DNA from 3 places in the Klebsiella sp. A52 genome. Region 3 is predicted to be linked to each of the others. Evidence: predicted binding sites of a transcription regulator. Region 3 holds the regulator's gene; each other region holds the start of a gene.
The links. Region 3 encodes Fur, which represses iron uptake genes when iron is present. Its sites were predicted from a motif close to ATAATAATGAGAACNACTATCAA; they were not measured.

Region 1 (7,493 bases), 2.2 Mb from region 3:
CGCGAGGGCTGTTTTCCCCGGCGATAGCGTGACAGAAGTAGCATTATTCTCAGCATTATGCAGACGAACGGCAAAAACTTGCTATCTTTTAGTAAAAATTTACTGGAGCTGAGAGATGGATACCGTAGCTTACGCTGATTTTGCCAAACTGGAGATGCGCGTCGGCAAGATTGTCGAGGTGAAGCGCCATGACAATGCTGACAAACTGTACATTGCGCGGATTGATGTCGGCGACCGCACGCTGCAGACGGTCACCAGCCTGGTGCCCTACTACAGCGAAGAAGAGCTGCTGGGGAAAACGGTGGTGGTGCTGTGTAATCTGGCGAAAGCCAAAATGCGTGGTGAAACGTCTGAGTGCATGCTGTTATGCGCGGAAACCGAGGATGAAAGCGAAAGCGTGCTGTTGACGCCGGAACGCATCATGCCGGCAGGCGTGCGGGTGGTATAACGCTAAAATACCCTCTCCCGGCGGGAGAGGGTAGCGTGTGAATTACGTCTCTTCGACCGATATGCGCAGTGCCGCCAGCGCCTTGCGCGCCGCCTTCAGCACCTGCTCGCACTGCTCGAGGGTGAGCGTCAGCGGCGGTTCAACGCGGATCGTCTTGGCGTTGTTTAACGTCCCGGCGACCAGCACCCGCTGTCTGAACATCTCGCTGGCAAAGTTATAGCCAATCTCGTTATCGACAAACTCAATGGCCATCAGCATGCCTTTCCCACGAACTTCATTCACCAGATCCGGATATTCGCGCGCCAGTTGACGGAAGCCGTCCAGCAACAGATCGCCTTTTTGCTCCGCCTGCGCCGGCAGGTTCTGCGAGAGCAAGACGTTGATCGTCGCCAGCGCCGCCGCGCAGGCCAGCGGGTTGCCGCCGAAGGTGGTGGTGTGCAGGAATGGGTTATCGAACAGCACCGAGAAGACCTCTTCCGTCGCCACCGTCGCGCCGATCGGCATTACGCCGCCGCCGAGCGCTTTGGCCAGACACAGAATATCCGGCTGCACGTTTTCATGCTCGCAGGCGAACATCTTGCCGGTGCGGCCCATGCCGGTCTGTACTTCGTCGAGGATCAGCAACGCGCCAAACTCGTCGCACAGTTTACGGACCGCCGGTAAGTAACCCGCCGGCGGCAGGATCACGCCGCCTTCGCCCTGGATAGGCTCAAGGATCACCGCCGCGACGTCATCACCGGTTTTCTTGCATTCGCTCAGAATGGAACGCATGGCGTTAATATCGCCGAACGGCACGTGACGGAAGCCCGGCAGCAGCGGCATAAACGGTTTACGGAAGGTCGATTTCGCGGTGGCCGACAGCGCGCCCAGCGATTTACCGTGGAACGCGCCGCTGGTGGCGACGAAGGTAAATTTGCCGCGCGGAGACTGATAGGCTTTTGCCAGCTTCAGCGCCGCTTCCACCGATTCCGTGCCGCTATTGCAGAAGAAACTGTATTTGAGCTTGCCGGGCGTTAAGGCCGCCAGCGTTTTCGCCAGCATGGCCCGCAGCGGGTCCAGCAGCTCCTGGCTGTGAAGCGGTTGTTTCGCGAGTTGATTTTCGACGGCGGATACCACAACTGGATTACGGTGCCCTACATTGAAGATGCCAAACCCACCAAGGCAGTCGATAAACTCCTGTCCCTGGGTGTCGACAAGCGTATTTAACCCTCCCGCTTGCCACTCTACGGCTCCGTAATCCCCGCCGGCTGTGACCGATTTTCTATACTCCAGAAACCCCGGGTTCACATGTTCTTTAAAGTATTCTCTCACCTCCTGGTTCAGTGCTTTCATTTCGTCATGGGAGAGCGATTGCTTCTCGATGAGATTCAGTGCGTGCGCGCTGCAGGCCAGAGCCGATGCGCTGGAAGGTAACCTGTTCAAAATGTGCTCCTGGGGGGGCGTATCACATGATACTGAATTAAGTATTGCAGGGATTACGCCAGCCTGGCAGCGACGATGAAAATCGGGATAAACGCAAAGTTAAGGCGCAAATGTGCAAAATTTAATCTCATAACTTAATTATTGGCACGTTTTATTCCTGAGGCTGCAAGATAAACTGCCGTTGGGGTGTGAAGCGGTATGAATTGGGGTGGTGCAGGCTGCCGCGTGATGGAGCAGCCTGGGAACTATTGTGGTGCGAGAGGTTAATCGAGCTGGGAGATTTCCATCGCCGCGCGGTCAATCACGCCGATGATCTGTTTCAATTGAGCGTCGCTGATGCTCTGCTGGTTGACCTTCAGGTCCAGCACCGCTTTAAAGTTCTCCAGCGCGCGTTTCATCTGCGGATTTTTGCGCAATTCGCAGCCGACCATGCGTTCCTGCAGGCGCGTCTGAATTTGGCTTAACAGCTCGCCGCTTTCGGCGCGCAGGCGGCGCCCCTCTTCAGTGATAGCGATTTTTTTACGCCCATTCTCCTCTTCTACGCTAATCAATCCCTGATCCTGCAGCAGGTCGAGCGTCGGATAGATGACGCCGGGGCTGGGGCTGTAATTGCCCTGCGTCAGCGCCTCAATCTCTTTAATCAGCTCATAGCCGTGGCTGGCGTTGCGCGAAAGGATATCGAGGATCACCAGGCGCAATTCGCCGTGGCCAAAGAAACGCTGGCGGCGTCCGCCGCCGCGACGGCCCTGTTCGCCGTGGCCCTCTTCGTGATGATGTCGCATCGATGTCTCCTGTATTTTTGATATATCTAATTTATATCTAAAAAATAATAAATGACAACGGTTTATTTTTAATTGACTGATATAATTGAATTTGTTTTTGATTTTGGCTTTATTGTGACTTTCTCTCGCTTTATATCAAAAAAAACTTGCCATTTTCACTAATGGCAATCATTATCATTTGCACTGAGTTTAGATATATCTATTTACCCTTCACCAAGGCGACGACGGATGACCACAATTAAACAAGCAAAATATCCGCAGCGCGTGCGTAACGAACTACGTTTTCGCGAATTAACCGTGCTGCGCGTTGAGCGTATCGGCCAGGCGTTCCAGCGGATTGTGCTGGGCGGCGAGGCGCTGGATGGCTTTGTTTCCCAGGGTTTTGACGACCACACTAAACTGTTTTTCCCGCAGGCGGGCAGCGTATTTACGCCGCCGGAAGTGACCGACGAAGGCATTAACTGGGGCGAGGGCGTGCGCCCGGCGACCCGTGACTACACGCCGCTGTACGATGCCGAACGCCACGAGCTGGCTTACGATTTTTATATCCACGATGGCGGTATTGCCAGCCGCTGGGCGCTGGAAGCCAACGTCGGCGATAAGCTGGTGATCGGCGGGCCGCGCGGTTCGCTGGTGGTGCCGGAAGATTACGCCTGGCAGCTTTATGTCTGTGACGAGTCGGGAATGCCGGCGCTGCGCCGCCGCCTGCTGGGATTGCGCCAGCTGCCGGTGACGCCGCAGGTGACGGCCATCGTCTCTATTGCGGATGCTTCGTATAAAGATTATCTGGCGGATCTCGACGGCTTTAATATCGAATGGGTGGTAGGCCACCACCCGGCGTTCGTCGCCGAGCGTCTGGCACAGGTTAAGGTGCCGTCAGAAGATTATTTCATCTGGCTGACCGGAGAAGGCGGCGTGGTGAAATCGCTGCTGGCGCGCTTTGAGGATCCGAGTATCGATCAGCAGCTGGTGCGTTCGCAGGCGTACTGGCATAGCAAATAATAGATAGAGCGGTAAACCCGGATGGCGGCGCGTTGCGCCTTCTCCGGGCTACCTTTCAATGGTGTTATGTCGCCCCGGTAAGCGCAGCGCCACCGGGGGAGGTTTAGCGTTCCGCCAGCGCCTTAAACACCATCGCTACCGCGTGAGCGCCGGGGTCCATATTGCCGAGCAGGCTCTCGCTGTTGAGATAGGAGGCGCGTCCGGCACCGGCTTTGCTCGACTGGCAGGTGCGATCCGCGCCGGCCTGCGCCGCGACGAAAGCGGCCTGCAGATTATCCGGTTCGGCCAGCAGCGCCGCCAGCGCCGGCTGCAGGGCATCAATCATCGTCCGGTCTCCCTCATCGGCGCCGCCGTAAAATTTCATCTGCCCCAGACCGGCATTTAGCGCTTCCGCCATGCTGGCGCCTTGCTCCAGCTTCTGTCCGGCGGCGGTGAAGAAAATCGACATCAAGACGCCGCTGGAGCCGCCCATTACCACCGTCAGGCGTTCGCCAATCAGTGCGAACAGCGTGGGTAAATCATTGAGCGGCAGTTGCTGGCGTTGCAGCAGAGCGGCAATCTCGCGCGCGCCGGCGGCGAAAGTGGAGCCGGTATCGCCGTCGCCCACTTTGGCGTCCAGCGCGTTGAGATGGGCTTCGAGGCCGGAGAGGGTGCAGGTCACCTGCGCCACGTAATCGCCCACCTGCGGGTTGGCCGATGGCGTAAAGGCGACGCGTGCGCTGGCAAGCGCGGACGGCATGATATTAACAGCCCGCGGCTGCACCGGCTTCTGCCAACTGGCGGTTTCGACATCCGACAGCAGCGCCTTTTCAATGCTCTCTTCCAGCACGATAGTGGTCAGCGAGAAGCCTTTCATATCCAGCGCCGTTACCAGCGAAGCGGGGCCAATCAACCAGTCAACGCGCGCATGGAGTGGGGTGTTGGCCAGCTCGCGGGTCAGAATCGCCATCTCGGCCACCGACACGCCGCCGAGATTATTGAGCATCACCGCCAGGCGGCCGGTTTCAGGTAGGGCGGCGGTTAGCTTCTCTACCATAATCTGCATGATTTCCGCGCTGTTATGGGTCGCGATCGTCGAAGCTCCCGGCTCGCCGTGGATGCCCATCCCCAGCTCGGCGTGGCCAGGCTGATGGCGCGGCGCGCTTTCCGCTTCCTGCGGCAGGTGACAGCTGGCCAGCGCCACCCCGATGCTGGCGGTATGGTTGGCGGCGTATTGCGCTTCGCGCAGGACGGTGGCGAGGTTGAAGCCGCGCTCGGCGAAATAGCCCGCCACTTTATGCACCAGAATGGTCCCGGCGATACCGCGCGGCTGTTTGTTATCCGGCAGCGAAATATCGTCGCCGACGATCAGCATCTCCACGTTGTAGCCAAGACGGCGCGCTTTCTCCGCCGCGAGGCCGAAGTTAAGCCGATCGCCGGTGTAGTTTTTAACGATCAGCAGACAGCCCGCCTCGCCGGTCACCGCCTGAATCGCGGTGAGTACCGCATCGACGCTCGGCGAGGCGAACAGATCGCCGGAGACCGCGGCGGTCAGCATGCCTTTACCAATAAAGCCGACGTGCGCTGGTTCATGGCCGGAGCCGCCGCCGGAAATCACCGCCACGTTGTTTTTATTCAGATCGCGGCGCACCACTACGCGGATCGCCGGGTCGCTCTCCAGCCTGGCGAGGTTGTTCCACGGGCTGGCAATAATGGTTCCCTCGATCACGTCGTTAACGAGGCTGGCGCGCTGGTTAAAAAAGAATTGAGACATAGTGGTTCCTGAAGAGTAAGCGAAAACTCACCCTCCGGAGGCGGGCCTCCGGAGTGGTAACGGTCAAAGTGGATTTAGCGACGAATAAGACGTTGCTGACGCATATCGAGCGTGATGGCTTCGCCAGGCTGAATATCATTCAGCGCGTTGCCCTGCTGGCATAACCAGGCGATCCCCGCCGCGCGGGCGATAATCGCGCCGTGGGCCTGTTCGCTGCCGTCGCGCAGGCACAGGCCGGTGACCTTGCTGGCATCCAGTTGGAGTACGGTCGAGGGATAAATATTGTCGGCGATAATAATCGTCGGCTCACTGGCGAATGGCAGCGTCTCCTTAATACCCTGCAGATGGCGTAGCGTGCGCTGCAGAATATCTTCGATATCGATATAGCGCGCCTGCAGGTAGGCGTCATCCAGCTGGCGATACTGTTGGCTGAGCTCCATCAGCACCTGATGCCACGCCCATTCCGCTGAGCACTGTTCGGTGAGCAGACGATCGTTGGCGGCATCAAACAGATCTTCATCGTCGAGTAAAGTGTGATGACCGGCGAAGATCGCCGCGATATCGGCGTTAAATTTGTTTTCCGCCAGCTCGGTGAGCGCATTGAGATCGGCCAGCGTCTGGTCGATCGCCTGGCGCAGGCGTTGCTGCTCGCGAGCAACGTCGGCGGCGGCGGGGAGCGCCGGTTGGATCGGCGCCAGCGGATAAAGCAGCGCCGCGCCTTCAACACGCACAGGTATGGCGGGTTCCGCAGTCGGCTGCACCTCCGGCGACTCGCCGAAGTTATCGGCGGCTAGCGCCTGAAACGCCGCCAGCGCCGCATCGGCGTCCGGACCGCGAGCCAGCAGGCGCAGCTTATCGTGGCGGCGCACCTGCAGCAGAGCGATTTGATTCAGACTGTCCGGGGTGACGCATTTGCCGTTTTTCTCCAGCACCAGGTCGGCGTTAAAACCCGCCAGCGCGGCGACCAGCTTCGATGCCGGACGCACGTGCAGGCCGTTGTGATTGTTAATAATGACTGAAACCGATTTAGCGTCGCCGTCGTCAGCAAGCGTTGGGGCGGCGGCGTCAGGCGTGTGCGAGGGTAAACCCAGCTGAACCCGCTTGGCTTCCAGGGCGTTCATGGCATCGGCGATAACCTTGTCGATCCCGGCGCCGGAGGCGGCGCTGACGGTGGCCGCCAGCGTCCCTTCGACCAGCGGCGCGGCGCACAGCCGCACCTTTGCCGCAATCGCCGGATCGAGCAGATCGAGGGCGGTTTCGGCGCTGAGCAGGGCGCTGCCGATATCCATCATCACCAGTACATGGTCGGTGTCGGCGACGGATTCGATCGCCTCCATGACTTTAATCGGATCGGTGCCGATCGGGCTGTCGGGATCGTCGATCCCGGCGGCGATCGCCAGCTTACAGCCATCGTTCATTAACATCTGCCGGGCCAGTTCTCCGACACCTTCGCCCAGCCGGGCGCTATGAGAAACAATAACCAGGTTTACCATCGCGATTTCCTTACTCTTTGGCGGCGGCAGCCAGCATCTGAACCATAAACAGCACCGAGGTCGCGCCGGGATCCTGATGCCCGATACTGCGCTCGCCGAGATAGCTGGCGCGGCCTTTACGCGCCTGCATGGTGATGGTGGCGTGGGCGGCGCGCTCGGCCACTTCGCAGGCGGCATCCAGCGCGGCAGGGATAGACAGATGCTGCTCGCTGGAATGACGCAGGGATTCCACTACCGGCAGCCAGACGTCGCACATCGTCTTATCGCCCGGCTCCGCTTTACCGCGGTTGACGACGCCGTCCGCGCCTTCGCGGATCATCTGATAAAGTTCGTCGAGGGTCAGGCTCTGATGCGCCTGGGTGACCTGGGCGGCGCGGATAAAAAAGGTGCCGAACAGCGGGCCGCTGGCGCCGCCGACGTTGGAAAGCAGCGTCATCCCGGTATTCTTGAGAATAAAACCGATGTCTTTATCGGCGATCGACGGCAGCTTTTCGACGACTTTGCTGAAGCCGCGATGCATATTGAGGCCGTGGTCGGCGTCGCCGATCTCTTTATCAAGGCCGGTGAGAAAATCGCTCTGTTTGGTGAAAATG
Region 2 (7,493 bases), 2.3 Mb from region 3:
TCTCGGCAGCGGCGATGACGTCAGCGTGTGGGCCGCGCGGATTATGGCCTGAGATTAGCTGCTAGACTTTTTTGTACACCTTACTAAAGAGGCAGGTCAGTATGTCCGACAATCAATACCAACCACCGAAAGTATGGGAATGGAAACAGAATAACGGCGGCGCGTTCGCCAATATCAACCGTCCGGTTTCCGGCGCGACGCATGAAAAAGTGCTGCCCGTTGGCAATCACCCGCTACAGCTCTATTCGCTGGGCACGCCGAACGGGCAGAAAGTGACTATCATGCTGGAAGAGCTGCTGGCGCTGGGCGTGGCTGGCGCTGAGTATGACGCCTGGCTGATTCGTATCGGCGAAGGTGATCAGTTCTCCAGCGGCTTTGTCGAAGTGAACCCAAACTCGAAGATCCCGGCGCTGAGCGACCACTCCACCACTCCGCCGACCCGGGTATTTGAATCCGGCAGCATCCTGCTCTATCTGGCGGAAAAATTTGGTTTCTTCCTGCCGAAAGACCCGGCCGGGCGCACCGAAACGCTGAACTGGCTGTTCTGGCTACAGGGCGCAGCGCCGTTCCTCGGCGGCGGCTTTGGCCACTTCTATAACTATGCGCCGGTGAAAATCGAGTACGCCATCGACCGCTTTACCATGGAAGCGAAACGTCAGCTCGACGTGCTGGATAAGCAGCTGGCGCGCGGCCGCTTTGTGGCGGGGGAAGAGTACACCATCGCCGATATGGCGATCTGGCCGTGGTATGGCAACGTGGTGCTGGGCAACGTCTATAACGCCGCGGAATTCCTCGATGCCGGCAGTTACGTTAACGTGCTGCGCTGGGCGCAGGATGTGGGCAATCGCCCGGCGGTGAAGCGCGGGCGGATAGTTAACCGCACCAATGGCCCGCTCGACGAGCAGTTGCACGAGCGCCATGACGCCCGCGATTTCGACACGCAGACCGAAGACAAACGCCAGGCGTGATGCCCTTACCCGGCGGCGCGAAGCTGCCGGGTAAGTTGTCACATCAGTGTTTTACCTTGGTCAGGCGATCGAGATAGCCCATCACAAAGGCTGACAGCACAAATGTGAGATGGATAATGACGTACCACATCAGCTTGTTATCCGGCACGTTCTTCGCATCCATAAACACCCGCAGCAGATGAATGGAAGAGATAGCCACAATCGACGCCGCCACCTTGTTTTTCAGCGATGTCGCATCCATTTTGCCAAGCCAGTTGAGCTTCTCTTTACCTTCGTTAATATCCAGCGTCGAGACGAAGTTTTCATAACCGGAAAACATCACCATCACCAGCAGCCCGCCCACCAGCGTCATATCGACCAGCGAAAGCAGCGTCAGAATCAGATCCGACTCGCCGACGCTGAAGATATGCGGCAGGATGTGGAATATCTCCTGAAAAAATTTTATCGATAGCGCGATAAGCCCCAGCGAGAGGCCGAAATAAACCGGCGCCAGCAGCCAGCGCGAAGCATAAATAGCGTTTTCCAGAAAGCGTTCCATAAGGTCCTGTCAGTTTGTAAAAATGGCGGCCATTATATCGCAGCTGGTCCATATCAAAACGGTGTGCAGGCGGCGGGGAAATAAAAAAGGCCAACGCAGTGTTGGCCTTTCGGGAGATATCCTGGGGGAAATTACTTCGCTTTGACGGTCTCTTCGCCCACCAGACCAATTTTCAGGTAACCGGCCTGATGCAGCGTATCCATCACTTTCATCATCGTCTCGTAGTCGACGGTTTTGTCGGCGCGGAAGAACACGGTGGTGTCTTTCTTACCCTGAGTCAGCGCGTCCAGCGAGGCAATCACGCTCTCTTCGGTCACCGGATCGTTGCCGAGGAACATCGATTTGTCGGCTTTCACCGACAGATAAATCGGTTTTTCCGGACGCGGCTGCGGCTGGCTGGATGAGGCAGGCAGATTGACTTTGACGTCCACGGTGGCCAGCGGCGCCGCCACCATGAAGATAATCAACAGCACCAACATGACGTCGATAAACGGCGTCACGTTAATGTCGTGCATTTCGCCGTTATCATCGAGGTTTTCGTTAAAATGCATCGCCATAGCGGATCAACCTACCCGTAATTTCTGCGCCGGACGCAGCGGCTGAGAACCACTGGCGTTCAGGTCAAGGTCGCGGCTTTGCAGCAGCATAATCTGCGCGGCCACATCGCCGAGAGAGGCTTTGTAGCTGGCAATCATGCGGGCGAAAACGTTGTAGATAACCACCGCCGGAATCGCGGCAAACAGACCAATCGCCGTTGCCAGCAGAGCTTCAGCGATACCCGGCGCGACAACCGCGAGGTTAGTGGTCTGCGTTTGCGCGATACCGATAAAGCTGTTCATGATGCCCCAAACGGTACCAAACAGGCCGACGAACGGAGAGATGGCGCCGATAGTCGCCAGATAACCGTTGCCGCGGCCCATATAGCGGCCAACCTGCGCCACGCGGCGCTCAAGGCGGAAACCGGTACGTTCTTTAATGCCTTCGTTGTCATCCACGCCTGCCGACAGTTCCAGCTCATTATTGGCTTCGTTAATCAGCTGAGTGGTCAGGCTTTTAGCATGGAATCCATTCGCGATAGTGTTAGCCTGATCGAGAGAACGCGCTTCGCTGAGCTGCTGCTGCTCACGCTTGAGGCGACGCTTGCTGGACAACATTTCGGCGCCCTTGCCGAAGAAGATAGCCCAGGTGACTACCGAAGCCAGAATCAAGCCAATCATCACAACCTTAACGACAATATCGGCGTGATGATACATACCCCAAACGGAGAGATCCGCCTGCATCAAATTATTACCCACACTGTTTCTCCAGGACGTCAATCACAAAAACTGAGCATAATAATATCAAAACGACATCGAATTGATAGTGGTTCTCATTAGTATTTACACTGTGCAGCAAATCACGTTTATTTTCTTTGCGCTTACGCAGTAAAAAAGCGGCTGACGCCGGTTTCGGGAAAATTTTTGCCTGTATCGTTTCCGGCCCGGTACACAAACCGGTATTCATGGTAGTTTAGACGTCCAGACGTATAAAAACAGGTTTCTATAACATGGCTGATAAACATCTTGATACCGCGCTGGTCAACGCCGGGCGCCGCAAAAAATATACTCAGGGTTCGGTGAATAGCGTTATCCAACGCGCCTCATCGCTGGTGTTTGATACCGTCGAGGCTAAAAAACACGCCACCCGTAACCGCGCCAAAGGCGAGCTGTTTTATGGCCGCCGCGGCACGCTAACCCACTTTTCGCTGCAGGAAGCCATGTGCGAACTGGAAGGCGGCGCTGGCTGCGCCCTCTTCCCCTGCGGCGCGGCCGCGGTCGCCAACACGATTCTGGCCTTCGTCGAACAGGGCGACCACGTGTTAATGACCAACACCGCCTATGAACCCAGCCAGGACTTCTGCACTAAGATCCTTGCGAAGCTCGGGGTGACGACCGGCTGGTTCGATCCGCTCATCGGCGCGGATATCGCCAACCTGATTCAACCCAATACTAAAGTCGTGTTTCTTGAATCCCCCGGTTCGATCACCATGGAAGTGCATGATGTGCCGGCCATCGTCGCCGCCGTGCGCCGCGTCGCGCCGCAAGCCATTATCATGATCGATAACACCTGGGCGGCAGGGGTACTGTTTAAAGCGCTCGATTTTGGTATCGATATCTCTATTCAGGCGGCAACGAAATATTTAATTGGCCACTCCGACGGGATGATCGGCACCGCGGTGGCCAACGCCCGCTGCTGGGAGCAATTATGTGAAAATGCCTATCTGATGGGCCAGATGGTCGATGCCGACACCGCCTACATGACCAGCCGCGGCTTGCGCACGCTTGGCGTCCGCCTGCGTCAGCATCATGAAAGCAGTCTACGCGTCGCCGAATGGCTGGCGCAGCACCCGCAGGTGGCGCGAGTCAATCATCCGGCGCTGCCGGGCAGCAAGGGCCACGAGTTCTGGAAGCGCGATTTTAGCGGCAGCAGCGGTCTGTTCTCTTTCGTCCTTAATAAACGTCTGACCGACGCCGAACTGTCAGCCTATCTGGACAACTTCAGCCTGTTCAGCATGGCCTACTCGTGGGGCGGGTTCGAATCACTGATCCTCGCCAACCAGCCGGAACATATCGCGGCCATCCGCCCCGGGGCGGAAGTGGATTTCAGCGGCACTCTTATTCGACTGCACATAGGTTTAGAAAATGTTGACGATCTGCTGGCGGATTTAGCGGCAGGTTTCGCGCGTATCGTGTAAAGTGACAGGAAGTGGCAACAAAAGCGGACGCTTTCAGAAAAGCGGCCGCTTTTGTTGCGCCCGGGATCAAGGTGCTCGGGCCGCTTCAGGAGTACACTAGTCGAAAAACGGTACCACTTAGGAAAGTCCATGGTTGTCATTCAAGAGATTGTCGCCGCGCTGTGGCAACATGATTTTGCCGCATTGGCAAACCCTCACGTTGTGGGTTTTGTATATCTGGTCATGTTCGCGACCCTGTTTCTGGAAAACGGGCTGCTGCCGGCTTCATTTTTACCGGGCGATAGCCTGTTGCTGCTCGCCGGCGCGTTAATCGCCAAAGGCGTCATGGATTTTGTCCCCACTCTCGCCATTCTGACCGCCGCCGCCAGCCTCGGCTGCTGGCTGAGCTATTTACAGGGGCGCTGGCTGGGTAATACCACTATGGTGAAAGGCTGGCTGTCGCATCTGCCGCACAAATATCATCAGCGCGCCACCAACATGTTTGATAAACACGGCCTGCTGGCGCTGCTGGCCGGGCGTTTTCTGGCGTTTGTCCGCACCCTGCTGCCAACCATGGCGGGTATTTCCGGCCTGCCGAATCGTCGTTTCCAGTTCTTTAACTGGCTGAGCGGCCTGCTGTGGGTTGGCGTCGTCACCGGTCTCGGCTATGCGCTGAGCATGATCCCATTCGTGAAAAACCACGAAGACCAGGTCATGACCTGCCTGATGATTTTACCGATCGCCCTGCTGGTAACCGGCCTCGTTGGTACGGTTATCGTCGTTATCAAGAAGAAATACTGCAGCGCCTGATTCACTCGCGCCGGATGGTCTCAAAATCCCCGGTAGCGCTGGCGCTTACCGGGGCTACAGGCGCCGCATCCTTATCAAATCCCCTGCATCGTGCGAATACGCGCGGCATCTTCACCCGGTGTAATACCAAAATAGCGTTTAAACTCACGGCTAAACTGCGAGGCGCTTTCATAGCCGACGCGCATCGCCGCCGCGCTGGCTTTCATGCCGTCATGAATCATCAGCATTCTGGCCTTATGAAGGCGATAGGTCTTCAAATACTGCAGCGGCGAGGTGCTGGTAACCGATTTAAAGTTATGGTGAAACGCCGAGACGCTCATATTCGCTTCCGCCGCCAGCTGGTCGACGCTGAGGTTTTCGGTGTACTGGCTTTCAATGCGCTTCAGGACGCGGCTAATCAGGCTAAAGTGCGTCTGCCGGCTCACCAGCGCCAGCAGCGCCCCGCCGCAGGGGCCAATCAGGACGTGATAAAGGATCTCGCGGATAATCTGTTTGCCGAGAATGCGCGCGTCCAGCGGTCGCTCCATCACGTCTAACAGGCGTTCCGCCGCACAGAGGATCTCTTCTGATAGCACCGCCGAGTTGATCCCGCTGGAAGCGACCGACGGCTGAAAAAGCTCATCTTCGCCGATATCCATCAGCAGCTCCTGCAACTGCAAAATATCGACATTCAACCGCATTCCCGCCAGCGGCACTTCCGGAGTCGCGAAGGTTTCGCATTCGAACGGTAGCGGGACGGTTAACAGTAAGTATTCGTTGGTGTCATAACGGAAGGTTCGTTCATTGATATAGCCAATTTTATGGCCGGAAAAGAGAAAAACGATCCCCGGCTGGTACATCACCGGCGTACGGGTGCCCGGCTGTGTCCCGTACAGCAGACGGATATCCGGCAGCAGGTCACTTAGCATTTCTTGCTTATCTTTCAGTTTGTTAACCTTGTCTGTTAATAGCTGGCATATCTCGGCACGGTTCATTTTCGCTGCTTCTCCGACGATTTTTCTACGTCCTTATTGTGCGTAGTTTCCTTCCTTTTCTCCAGCCAAATGGAGAAATGGGCAAGACAATGGCAGGAATGTGCATTGAGAGGAAACGGGCGCAGGAACACAATAGCCGCCATCGGGCAGAGAGTCGTCCTTTCTGCCGGGAGTTTCATCTTTATGAGGGCACCAGCCATGAATAACTTCAATTTACATACCCCAACCCGCATTCTGTTCGGCAAAGGCGCCATCGCCGACCTGCGCGAACAAATCCCAGCCGGCGCTCGCGTGCTGGTGACTTACGGCGGCGGTAGCGTGAAGAAAACCGGCGTACTGGATCAGGTACTGAGCGCGCTGGCTGGCTTTGACGTGCTGGAATTCGGCGGGATTGAGCCAAACCCGTCTTACGAAACGCTGATGAACGCGGTAAAACTCGCCCGCGAAGAGAAAGTGACCTTCCTGCTGGCGGTTGGCGGCGGTTCGGTGCTTGATGGCACCAAGTTTATCGCCGCGGCCGCGCACTATGACGCGAATATCGATCCGTGGGAAATTCTGGAAACCTACGGCAGCAAGATTACTCGCGCCATTCCGATGGGCTCGGTATTGACCCTGCCGGCGACCGGTTCCGAATCAAACAAAGGCGCGGTTATCTCGCGTAAAACCACCGGCGATAAACGCGCGTTTATGTCCGAACACGTTCAGCCGGTCTTCGCAATCCTCGATCCGGTTTACACCTACACCCTGCCGCCGCGCCAGGTCGCTAACGGCGTCGTTGACGCTTTCGTCCATACCGTTGAGCAGTACGTGACCTATCCGGTTGACGGCAAAATTCAGGATCGTTTCGCCGAAGGCATTCTGCTGACGCTGGTGGAAGATGGCCCGAAAGCGCTGCAGGAGCCGGAGAACTACGACGTGCGCGCCAACATTATGTGGGCGGCGACGCAGGCATTGAACGGTCTCATCGGCGCAGGCGTCCCTCAGGACTGGGCGACCCACATGCTCGGCCACGAACTGACGGCGATGCACGGCCTGGATCACGCTCAGACGCTGGCTATCGTGCTGCCGGCGCTGTGGAATGAGAAACGCGATACCAAGCGCGCTAAGCTGCTGCAGTACGCCGAGCGCGTGTGGAATATTACCGAAGGTTCCGAAGAACAACGTATCGATGCCGCTATCGCCGCAACCCGTCGTTTCTTCGAGCAGATGGGCGTGCCGACTCGCCTTTCCGATTACGGTCTTGACGGTAGCTCCATCCCGGCGCTGCTGGCGAAACTGGAAGAACACGGCATGACTAAGCTTGGCGAAAATCAGGATATCACTCTGGACGTCAGCCGCCGTATTTACGAGGCTGCCCGCTAAGTTATCCCCGCCTGATTCACCTCTCCTTACGTTAAACAAACGTCCGGGAGAGGTGTTTTTACTACCGTTTTTAGCTATTTCGTCCAGACTTAATGCTACCCCTCGGCGGATTTTTCACGCTGAGTTCA
Region 3 (7,493 bases):
CCGTATCGTGCGCGGCAGTGAAGAAATTCACCTGACGCCCATCGAGTTTCGCCTGCTGGCGGCGCTGCTGAACAATCCGGGCAAAGTGCTCACCCAGCGCCAGCTTCTGAATCAGGTATGGGGGCCTAACGCCGTCGAACACAGTCACTATTTGCGGATTTATATGGGGCACTTACGGCAAAAGCTGGAGGTTGACCCGGCGCGGCCGCAGCATCTGCAGACCGAAACCGGGATTGGCTATCGCTTTATGCCCTGAAATTCGCCTCTGCAGTACCAGAGAGTGGCGATTTTCAGCCCTTCAGAGAGCAGCAGGAAGCCTGCCAGGATCGCTAAATTCCTGACGCCGGCGGCTTGAATCAGCCACAGACCCAGCGACAGCGAAGGCTGCATAAATACCAGCCTGAGCGGCGCCTGCCCCCAGGCCAACCACAGCGCATAGCGGCTCTGACGGAAAAATAGGATCATCGACAGCGGAATGCTGATAATCAGCAGAACATTCAGCGGGTACAGCCAGGCCGCCGCTGCGCCGTAAGTGTGCAGCAGCTGAAGATACGCCAGTAGATCGTCGTAGAAAGGAAGACGGCGGTGGGAAATATTCCACCATAAGAATTGCAGGACGAAAAAGAGATCCATCCACGCCCAGAACAAAAAAAGGGACTTCCGTTGTAATTTCATCGCATTCCTTGCGAAAAAAATCAGGCCCGCAGGGGGCCTGATGCTGATAGGACAATCAGGCGTTTTTCAGCACTTCGCTGACAATCTCTACCGCTTCTTTTTCAATTAGCTTGCGATGCTCTTCGCCAAGGAAGCTCTCGCAGTAGATTTTGTAGGCGTCCTCGGTGCCTGACGGACGGGCCGCAAACCAGCCGTTGTCGGTCATCACTTTCAGCCCGCCGATAGAAGCGCCGTTGCCCGGCGCCGCGGTCAGACGCGCGGTGATCGGATCGCCCGCCAGCGTATCGGCGCTCACCATTTCCGGCGAAAGCTTAGACAGCGCCGCTTTCTGCGCGGAAGTGGCGGAGGCCTGCAGACGGTTGTAGCTCGGGGCGCCAAAGCGTTCCGCCAGCTCGTTATAGTGCTCCTGCGGGTTCTTACCGGTGACCGCGGTGATTTCCGCCGCCAGCAGGCACATGATGATACCGTCTTTATCGGTGGACCACGGCGTGCCGTCGAAACGCAGGAACGATGCCCCGGCGCTCTCTTCACCACCGAAGCCGAAGCTGCCGTCGAACAGACCGTCAACAAACCACTTGAAGCCTACCGGCACTTCCACCAGCTTACGGCCCAGATCGTTAACCACGCGGTCAATCATCGCCGAAGAAACCAGCGTTTTACCAACCGCAACATCTTTGCCCCACTGTGGGCGATGCTGGAACAGGTAGTTGATAGCCACCGCCAGATAGTGGTTCGGGTTCATCAGCCCAGCCGGAGTCACGATACCGTGACGGTCGTAATCCGGATCGTTGGCGAAGGCCAGATCGAACTTATCGCGCAGCGCCAGCAGACCCGCCATTGCACACTCGGAAGAGCAGTCCATACGGATCGCGCCATCTTTATCAAGGTGCATAAAGCGGAACGTCTGATCGACCTGATCGTTGACGATGGTCAGATCCAGCTTGTAGTGCTCGCCGATACGTTTCCAGTATTCGATACCCGAGCCGCCCAACGGATCGACGCCCAGTTTCAGGCCCGCTTTCTGGATAGCCGCCATATCGACGATATCCGCCAGCCCTTCAATAAACGGCTGCACCAGGTCCTGCTCTTTTACGTGGCCGGACGCCAGCGCGGCGTCGAGAGAGATACGCTTCACACCCTGCAGACCGGCGGCCAGCAGTTCATTAGCGCGGTTCTCCACTACTTTCGTCACGTTGGTATCAGCCGGGCCGCCGTTTGGCGGGTTGTACTTGATACCGCCATCTTCCGGCGGGTTGTGCGATGGAGTGATCACAATACCATCCGCCAGCGGGCCGCCTTTTTTGTTATGCACCAGAATCGCGTTGGAGACCGCCGGCGTCGGAGTGAAACCGTTGTTTTCCTGAACGATCACATCAACACCGTTCGCCGCCAGCACTTCCAGCACGGAAATGAATGCCGGTTCGGATAAAGCGTGGGTATCCTTACCCACGTAGCACGGGCCGGTGATACCATTTTTCGCGCGGTTTTCCGCAATCGCCTGCGCAATCGCCAGAATATGCTGCTCATTGAAATTGTGGCGCCCTGCGCTACCGCGATGGCCGGAGGTGCCGAACTTAACCGCATGCTCCGCATTACCCGCTTCCGGCTTCAGCACATAGTACTGAGCGGTCAGCTGGGCGACGTTAATCAAATCACTCTGTTGTGCCGGCTGACCCGCACGTTTATCGATTGCCATTGCCTGATCCTTCTGGTGCAAAGTTTAATTAACTAGATCGTGCCGCAAACCTTTTCAATCAGCTCCGCAGGGAACTGCATTGATTGCATGATGTGTTCGATCATGCTGCATTTACGGCCGGTATTAGTATTGGTGATAACCCACCACGGCGTACCAGGAACCTGTTTCGGTTTGGTCTGATTACCGCTTTTCAGCAGCGTCCGTGAATCTTCGGCGAAGTATACGCGGGTGCGCCCGTGCAGAGATTCAGTGGCTTCTGAAAAAGCCTTACTGTCTAACGAGTAAAGCGTAGTCAATACCAGCATGAAGCGGTTAACCGCGCGCTTTTGTTCAGCGTATTCGTCAGATAACAGCAGTTCGCGCATGGCGCGGACTTTATCTTTAACCGGGTTGGCCGGCTTCGCTTCGACGACTGGCGCCGCCGCAGGAGCAGCCGCCGGCGCGGCTTTCGCCGCAGGCGCGCCAGATGCAGGCTGAGAAACGGCGGTAAATTTCAGCATGCGCCGTAAAATGTCGGATGCGCTCTCGCCGATATGCAGAGTGTGGCTGGCAATATAGCGGTAGAGCTCATCATCAACTTCGATTGTTTTCATCTTAATCCAGTGCGATTTCTTTGTTTCTGAATACAAGTCGTCGGGATTAACTATCCTTTGTCTTTCACACTACTGCGCAAAAGGCATCAGATAGAGGACAAATCCCAACCGCGAATAGCGTCAAACCAGGATGGCGGTAAAACTCAGAATGCTTCCGGGTCTTGCAGCCTAATGGCAGAATGTCCAACATAATACCCTAACCCGACGGAGCGAAAAAAAGAACTTTGCCATGAAATTAAATAGCCGAGCGCAATCTGCACAAAACCCGCACAATAAATCCCCAATCGTCCTGGTACACGGCCTGTTCGGCAGCCTGGACAACCTTGGGATCCTCGCCCGCGATCTGGTCGCCGACTACGATATATTGCAGGTCGATATGCGCAACCACGGCTTATCGCCGCGTTCGCCGGAGATGACCTACCGCGCGATGGCGCAGGATCTGTTGGATACTCTTGACGATCATCAGATAGAGAAAGCGACCTTTATCGGCCATTCAATGGGCGGCAAAGCGGTGATGGCGCTGACCGCGCTGGCGCCGGATCGCATCGCCGGGCTGGTGGCGATTGATATTGCGCCAGTGGCTTATCACGTCCGCCGTCACGATGAGATCTTCGCGGCGATTAACGCCGTCAGCGAATCCGCCGCCAGCACCCGCCAGCAGGCGGCGCAGGTGATGCGCGAGCATATAAATGAAGAAGGCGTCATTCAGTTTCTGCTGAAATCCTTTGTCGACGGCGCGTGGCGCTTCAACGTGCCGGCGCTGTGGGATCAATACCCGCATATTGTCGGCTGGGAAACGGTGCCAGCCTGGCCGCACCCGGCGCAATTTATTCCCGGCGGCAACTCCCCTTATGTCACCGATGAATACCGCGACGCGCTGCTGGCGCAGTTCCCGCAGGCCCGCGCTCACGTCATTGCCGGCGCCGGACACTGGGTGCATGCGGAAAAACCCGAGGCGGTTTTACGCGCAATTCGCCGTTATCTGAGCACAATTGAAGCCTGAGTGGCTAAAAAACGCCCGACCGCGCGGCATAATGCCCGCGGTCGTTGGCGCGGCGGTTCGCCTGATGTATTATGGCGCGCTATCTGCGCCGGCTATAGCCCGGCAGCTTGTTTCCCCGAAGTCACTCTGAATCATGGCAAAAGAACAAACGGACCGAACGACATTAGATTTGTTCGCAAATGAGCGTCGCCCGGGTAGACCGAAAACCAATCCGCTTTCGCGCGATGAACAACTGCGCATCAACAAACGCAATCAGCTCAAACGCGATAAAGTTCGCGGCTTGAAGCGCGTTGAGTTGAAGCTCAACGCCGATGCGGTCGACGCGCTTAATGAGCTGGCGGAAGCCCGCAACATGAGCCGCAGCGATCTTATCGAAGAGATGCTGATGCACCAACTGGCCTGCCTGCGTAATCAGGGCGAAGTCTGAAAAACGCAAAAAAATCGCTTTCATGTAGCAGAGTGTGCACCAGGACGTTATTGCTGTTTCCGCGCCCTTCCCTGTTCTGCTATGATTGCCGTTAACTGTAGGCATAATGCCACTACCACATCATTAAGTTTCAAGAGGTTATTTTACTCATGGCAATCATCGGCATCTTTTTTGGCAGCGACACCGGCAACACCGAAAATATTGCAAAAATGATCCAAAAGCAGCTCGGTAAAGACGTTGCTGAAGTTCACGACATTGCCAAGAGCAGCAAAGAAGATCTGGAAAGCCACGATATTCTGCTGCTCGGCATCCCAACCTGGTACTACGGCGAAGCGCAGTGCGACTGGGACGACTTCTTCCCGACGCTGGAAGAGATCGACTTCAACGGTAAGCTGGTAGCCGTGTTTGGCTGCGGCGACCAGGAAGATTACGCAGAATACTTCTGCGATGCGCTGGGCACCATTCGTGACATCATTGAACCGCGCGGCGCAACCATCGTTGGCCACTGGCCGACCGCGGGCTACCACTTTGAAGCTTCTAAAGGCCTGGCAGACGACGATCACTTCGTAGGTCTGGCGATTGATGAAGACCGTCAGCCGGAACTGACCAACGAGCGCGTTGAGAAGTGGGTGAAGCAGATTTCCGAAGAGCTGCATCTGGAAGAAATCAAAAACGCCTAAGAATCAAACAGCGCAGCTATTAAGCTGCGCTGAATTAATAGATAAAAGCAATCAAACTAATAGCTACAAGTTTTTAACTTTTCATCACATATCTGTACAATGTCCTCTGATTCCACGAGGTCACGTGACACAGTTTGTAGCTGGTAATTCGTTTTTGACAGCTTACAAGGCGCGATGGTTGCAGTTTTCATTTCAGAGTTGCAGCTCTATAATGAGACGCATTACATCGGGTGATTCTCTGTATTGCTTCCCTTTGAAGGAAGCCGATCTTTAGCAACAGGACAGATTCCGCATGACTGACAACAATATCGCATTAAAGAAGGCTGGCCTGAAAGTCACACTTCCCCGACTGAAAATTCTGGAAGTGTTGCAGGAACCGGATAACCATCACGTCAGTGCGGAAGATTTATATAAACGCCTGATCGATATGGGTGAAGAGATTGGTCTGGCTACCGTTTACCGCGTGCTGAACCAGTTCGACGATGCAGGCATCGTGACTCGTCACAACTTCGAAGGCGGTAAATCCGTATTCGAGCTGACTCAGCAGCACCACCACGATCACCTGATTTGCCTCGATTGCGGCAAAGTGATCGAGTTCAGCGATGATTCTATCGAATCCCGCCAACGTGAAATTGCTGCGCAACACGGCATCCGCTTAACCAACCACAGCCTGTACCTGTACGGCCACTGTGCGGAAGGCGACTGCCGCGAAGATGAACATGCCCACGATGCGGTGAATAAATAATTTCCCGTCTCGTTTGTTGTAAAAAGCCAACCTCAAGGTTGGCTTTTTTATGGGCGAAATCCACCGGCATGCGTATTCTGTCAGAGCATAACGCCTTGTACGGAGAGTCAATATGGAGCTGCGCCAGCTACGCTATTTTGTCCGCATTGTGGAAACCGGCAGTATGGGCCGCGCCGCGCTCGATCTGAATATTGGCGTCTCTGCGCTCAGCCAGCAAATGGCGCGTCTGGAAAATGAACTCGCTATCCGCCTGCTGCAACGGACTTCGCGCGGCGTAATGCCCACCAGCGCCGGCCTCGCCTTTTACTCGCAGGCGCAACTGGCGCTGCGCCATGCTGACGATGCCATTCTCGCCGCGCGTGAAGCGCGCCTTTCCGGTCACGTCAGCGTCGGTATGGCGCCGAGCACCGCTTCTGTACTGGGCGTACCTTTTATCAACGCCATGCGCGAAAGCTACGCCGACGTCCGCCTGCACCTGGTGGAGAGCCTCTCCGGCAATCTGGAACGGATGATCAACACCCGCCAGCTCGATTTAGCCATCGTTTTCCAGAAAGAGAAGATCCTGCGCTGGAGCGCCCGACCCATTCTTGAGGAACGTCTGTTCCTGATTGGCGCCCATGACGTGCTGGCGCCGCTGCCCGGCGATAGCATCTCCCCGAACCAACTGGCCGCCATCCCGCTGATTATGCCAAGCCAGGGGCATGGCCTGCGCGGCAGGCTGGACGCTATTTGCCAGGAGCACGCCATCAACGTTGACGTGGTGGCTGAAATCGATGGCCTGGCCCTGCTGATGCGCGCCGTTCGTGACGGGCTCGGCGCCACGCTGCAGCCGGGCGCGGCGATTTCTCATCTCGACAGCCAGGCGCTAAGAGTGATCGGCGTCGATAATCCGGTACTTAGCCGACCGAATTTTCTGGTCAGTCTTTCCGATGACGAACTCACCCCGGCAGGCCTTGCGGCACGGGTAATGCTGGCAAAAGTCATGCGCCAGCTAGTTGAATCCGGCAACTGGCCGGGCGCCAGTCTTTACACACACTAAACCCCCCTTTAGCTTTACGCCATAGCGCCTGCCGCCCCTGCACCTTACATTTCCATTACAAATTTAACAATTAGTCAAAGCGTAATGGAGCCGATAATGGTGGATGTACTGGTGATTGGCGGCGGCAACGCCGCGTTATGCGCCGCCTTAACCGCCCGGGAAGCAGGCGCATCCGTACTGCTGCTGGAAGCCGCGCCGCGGGAATGGCGGGGCGGTAACTCTCAGCACACGCGTAATCTGCGTTGTATGCACGATGCGCCGCAGGATGTCTTAGTCGACAGCTATCCGGAAGAAGAATACTGGCAGGATCTGCTGCGCGTTACCGACGGCAATACCAACGAAGCGCTGGCCCGTCTGGTGATCCGCACCTCGTCGCACTGTCGGGACTGGATGCGCCGCCATGGCGTTAACTTTCAACCGCCGTTATCCGGCGCCCTGCACGTCGCCCGCACTAACGCCTTTTTTATGGGCGGCGGCAAAGCCCTGGTCAATGCCTATTACCGCAGCGCCGAACAGATGGGCGTACAGATCCGCTATAACACCCCGGTACAGGCGCTTGAATTACGTGATGGCGAATTCGTCGCCGCGCTGGCAGGCACTGAGCGGATCGCCGCTAAAACCTGCGTGCTCGCCGC

Region 1: the regulator Fur is predicted to act here: its motif matches at 2,808-2,830, upstream of KGA69_RS09500 (siderophore-interacting protein).
Region 2: the regulator Fur is predicted to act here: its motif matches at 2,863-2,885, upstream of exbB (tol-pal system-associated acyl-CoA thioesterase).

What each region holds. Positions count from the first base shown of each region.
Region 1 covers NZ_CP074437.1:2,007,712-2,015,204, forward strand. Annotated here, with positions in the region: gene KGA69_RS09485 (tRNA-binding protein) at 116-448, shown strand; gene ygjG (putrescine aminotransferase) at 491-1,870, opposite strand; gene KGA69_RS09495 (PadR family transcriptional regulator) at 2,134-2,652, opposite strand; gene KGA69_RS09500 (siderophore-interacting protein) at 2,881-3,654, shown strand; gene KGA69_RS09505 (glycerone kinase) at 3,758-5,407, opposite strand; gene dhaM (dihydroxyacetone kinase phosphoryl donor subunit DhaM) at 5,482-6,900, opposite strand; gene dhaL (dihydroxyacetone kinase subunit DhaL) at 6,911-7,493, opposite strand, start outside.
Region 2 covers NZ_CP074437.1:2,078,756-2,086,248, reverse strand. Annotated here, with positions in the region: gene KGA69_RS09845 (DsbA family protein) at 1-52, shown strand, start outside; gene yghU (glutathione-dependent disulfide-bond oxidoreductase) at 102-968, shown strand; gene KGA69_RS09835 (TIGR00645 family protein) at 1,012-1,506, opposite strand; gene exbD (TonB system transport protein ExbD) at 1,638-2,063, opposite strand; gene exbB (tol-pal system-associated acyl-CoA thioesterase) at 2,070-2,801, opposite strand; gene metC (cystathionine beta-lyase) at 3,053-4,240, shown strand; gene yghB (DedA family general envelope maintenance protein YghB) at 4,370-5,029, shown strand; gene KGA69_RS09810 (AraC family transcriptional regulator) at 5,104-6,003, opposite strand; gene yqhD (alcohol dehydrogenase) at 6,202-7,365, shown strand.
Region 3 covers NZ_CP074437.1:4,906,514-4,914,006, forward strand. Annotated here, with positions in the region: gene kdpE (two-component system response regulator KdpE) at 1-256, shown strand, start outside; gene KGA69_RS23260 (hypothetical protein) at 238-675, opposite strand; gene pgm (phosphoglucomutase (alpha-D-glucose-1,6-bisphosphate-dependent)) at 731-2,371, opposite strand; gene seqA (replication initiation negative regulator SeqA) at 2,404-2,964, opposite strand; gene ybfF (esterase) at 3,194-3,967, shown strand; gene ybfE (LexA regulated protein) at 4,101-4,394, shown strand; gene fldA (flavodoxin FldA) at 4,544-5,074, shown strand; gene fur (ferric iron uptake transcriptional regulator) at 5,367-5,819, shown strand; gene tcuR (tricarballylate utilization LysR family transcriptional regulator TcuR) at 5,932-6,858, shown strand; gene tcuA (FAD-dependent tricarballylate dehydrogenase TcuA) at 6,955-7,493, shown strand, end outside.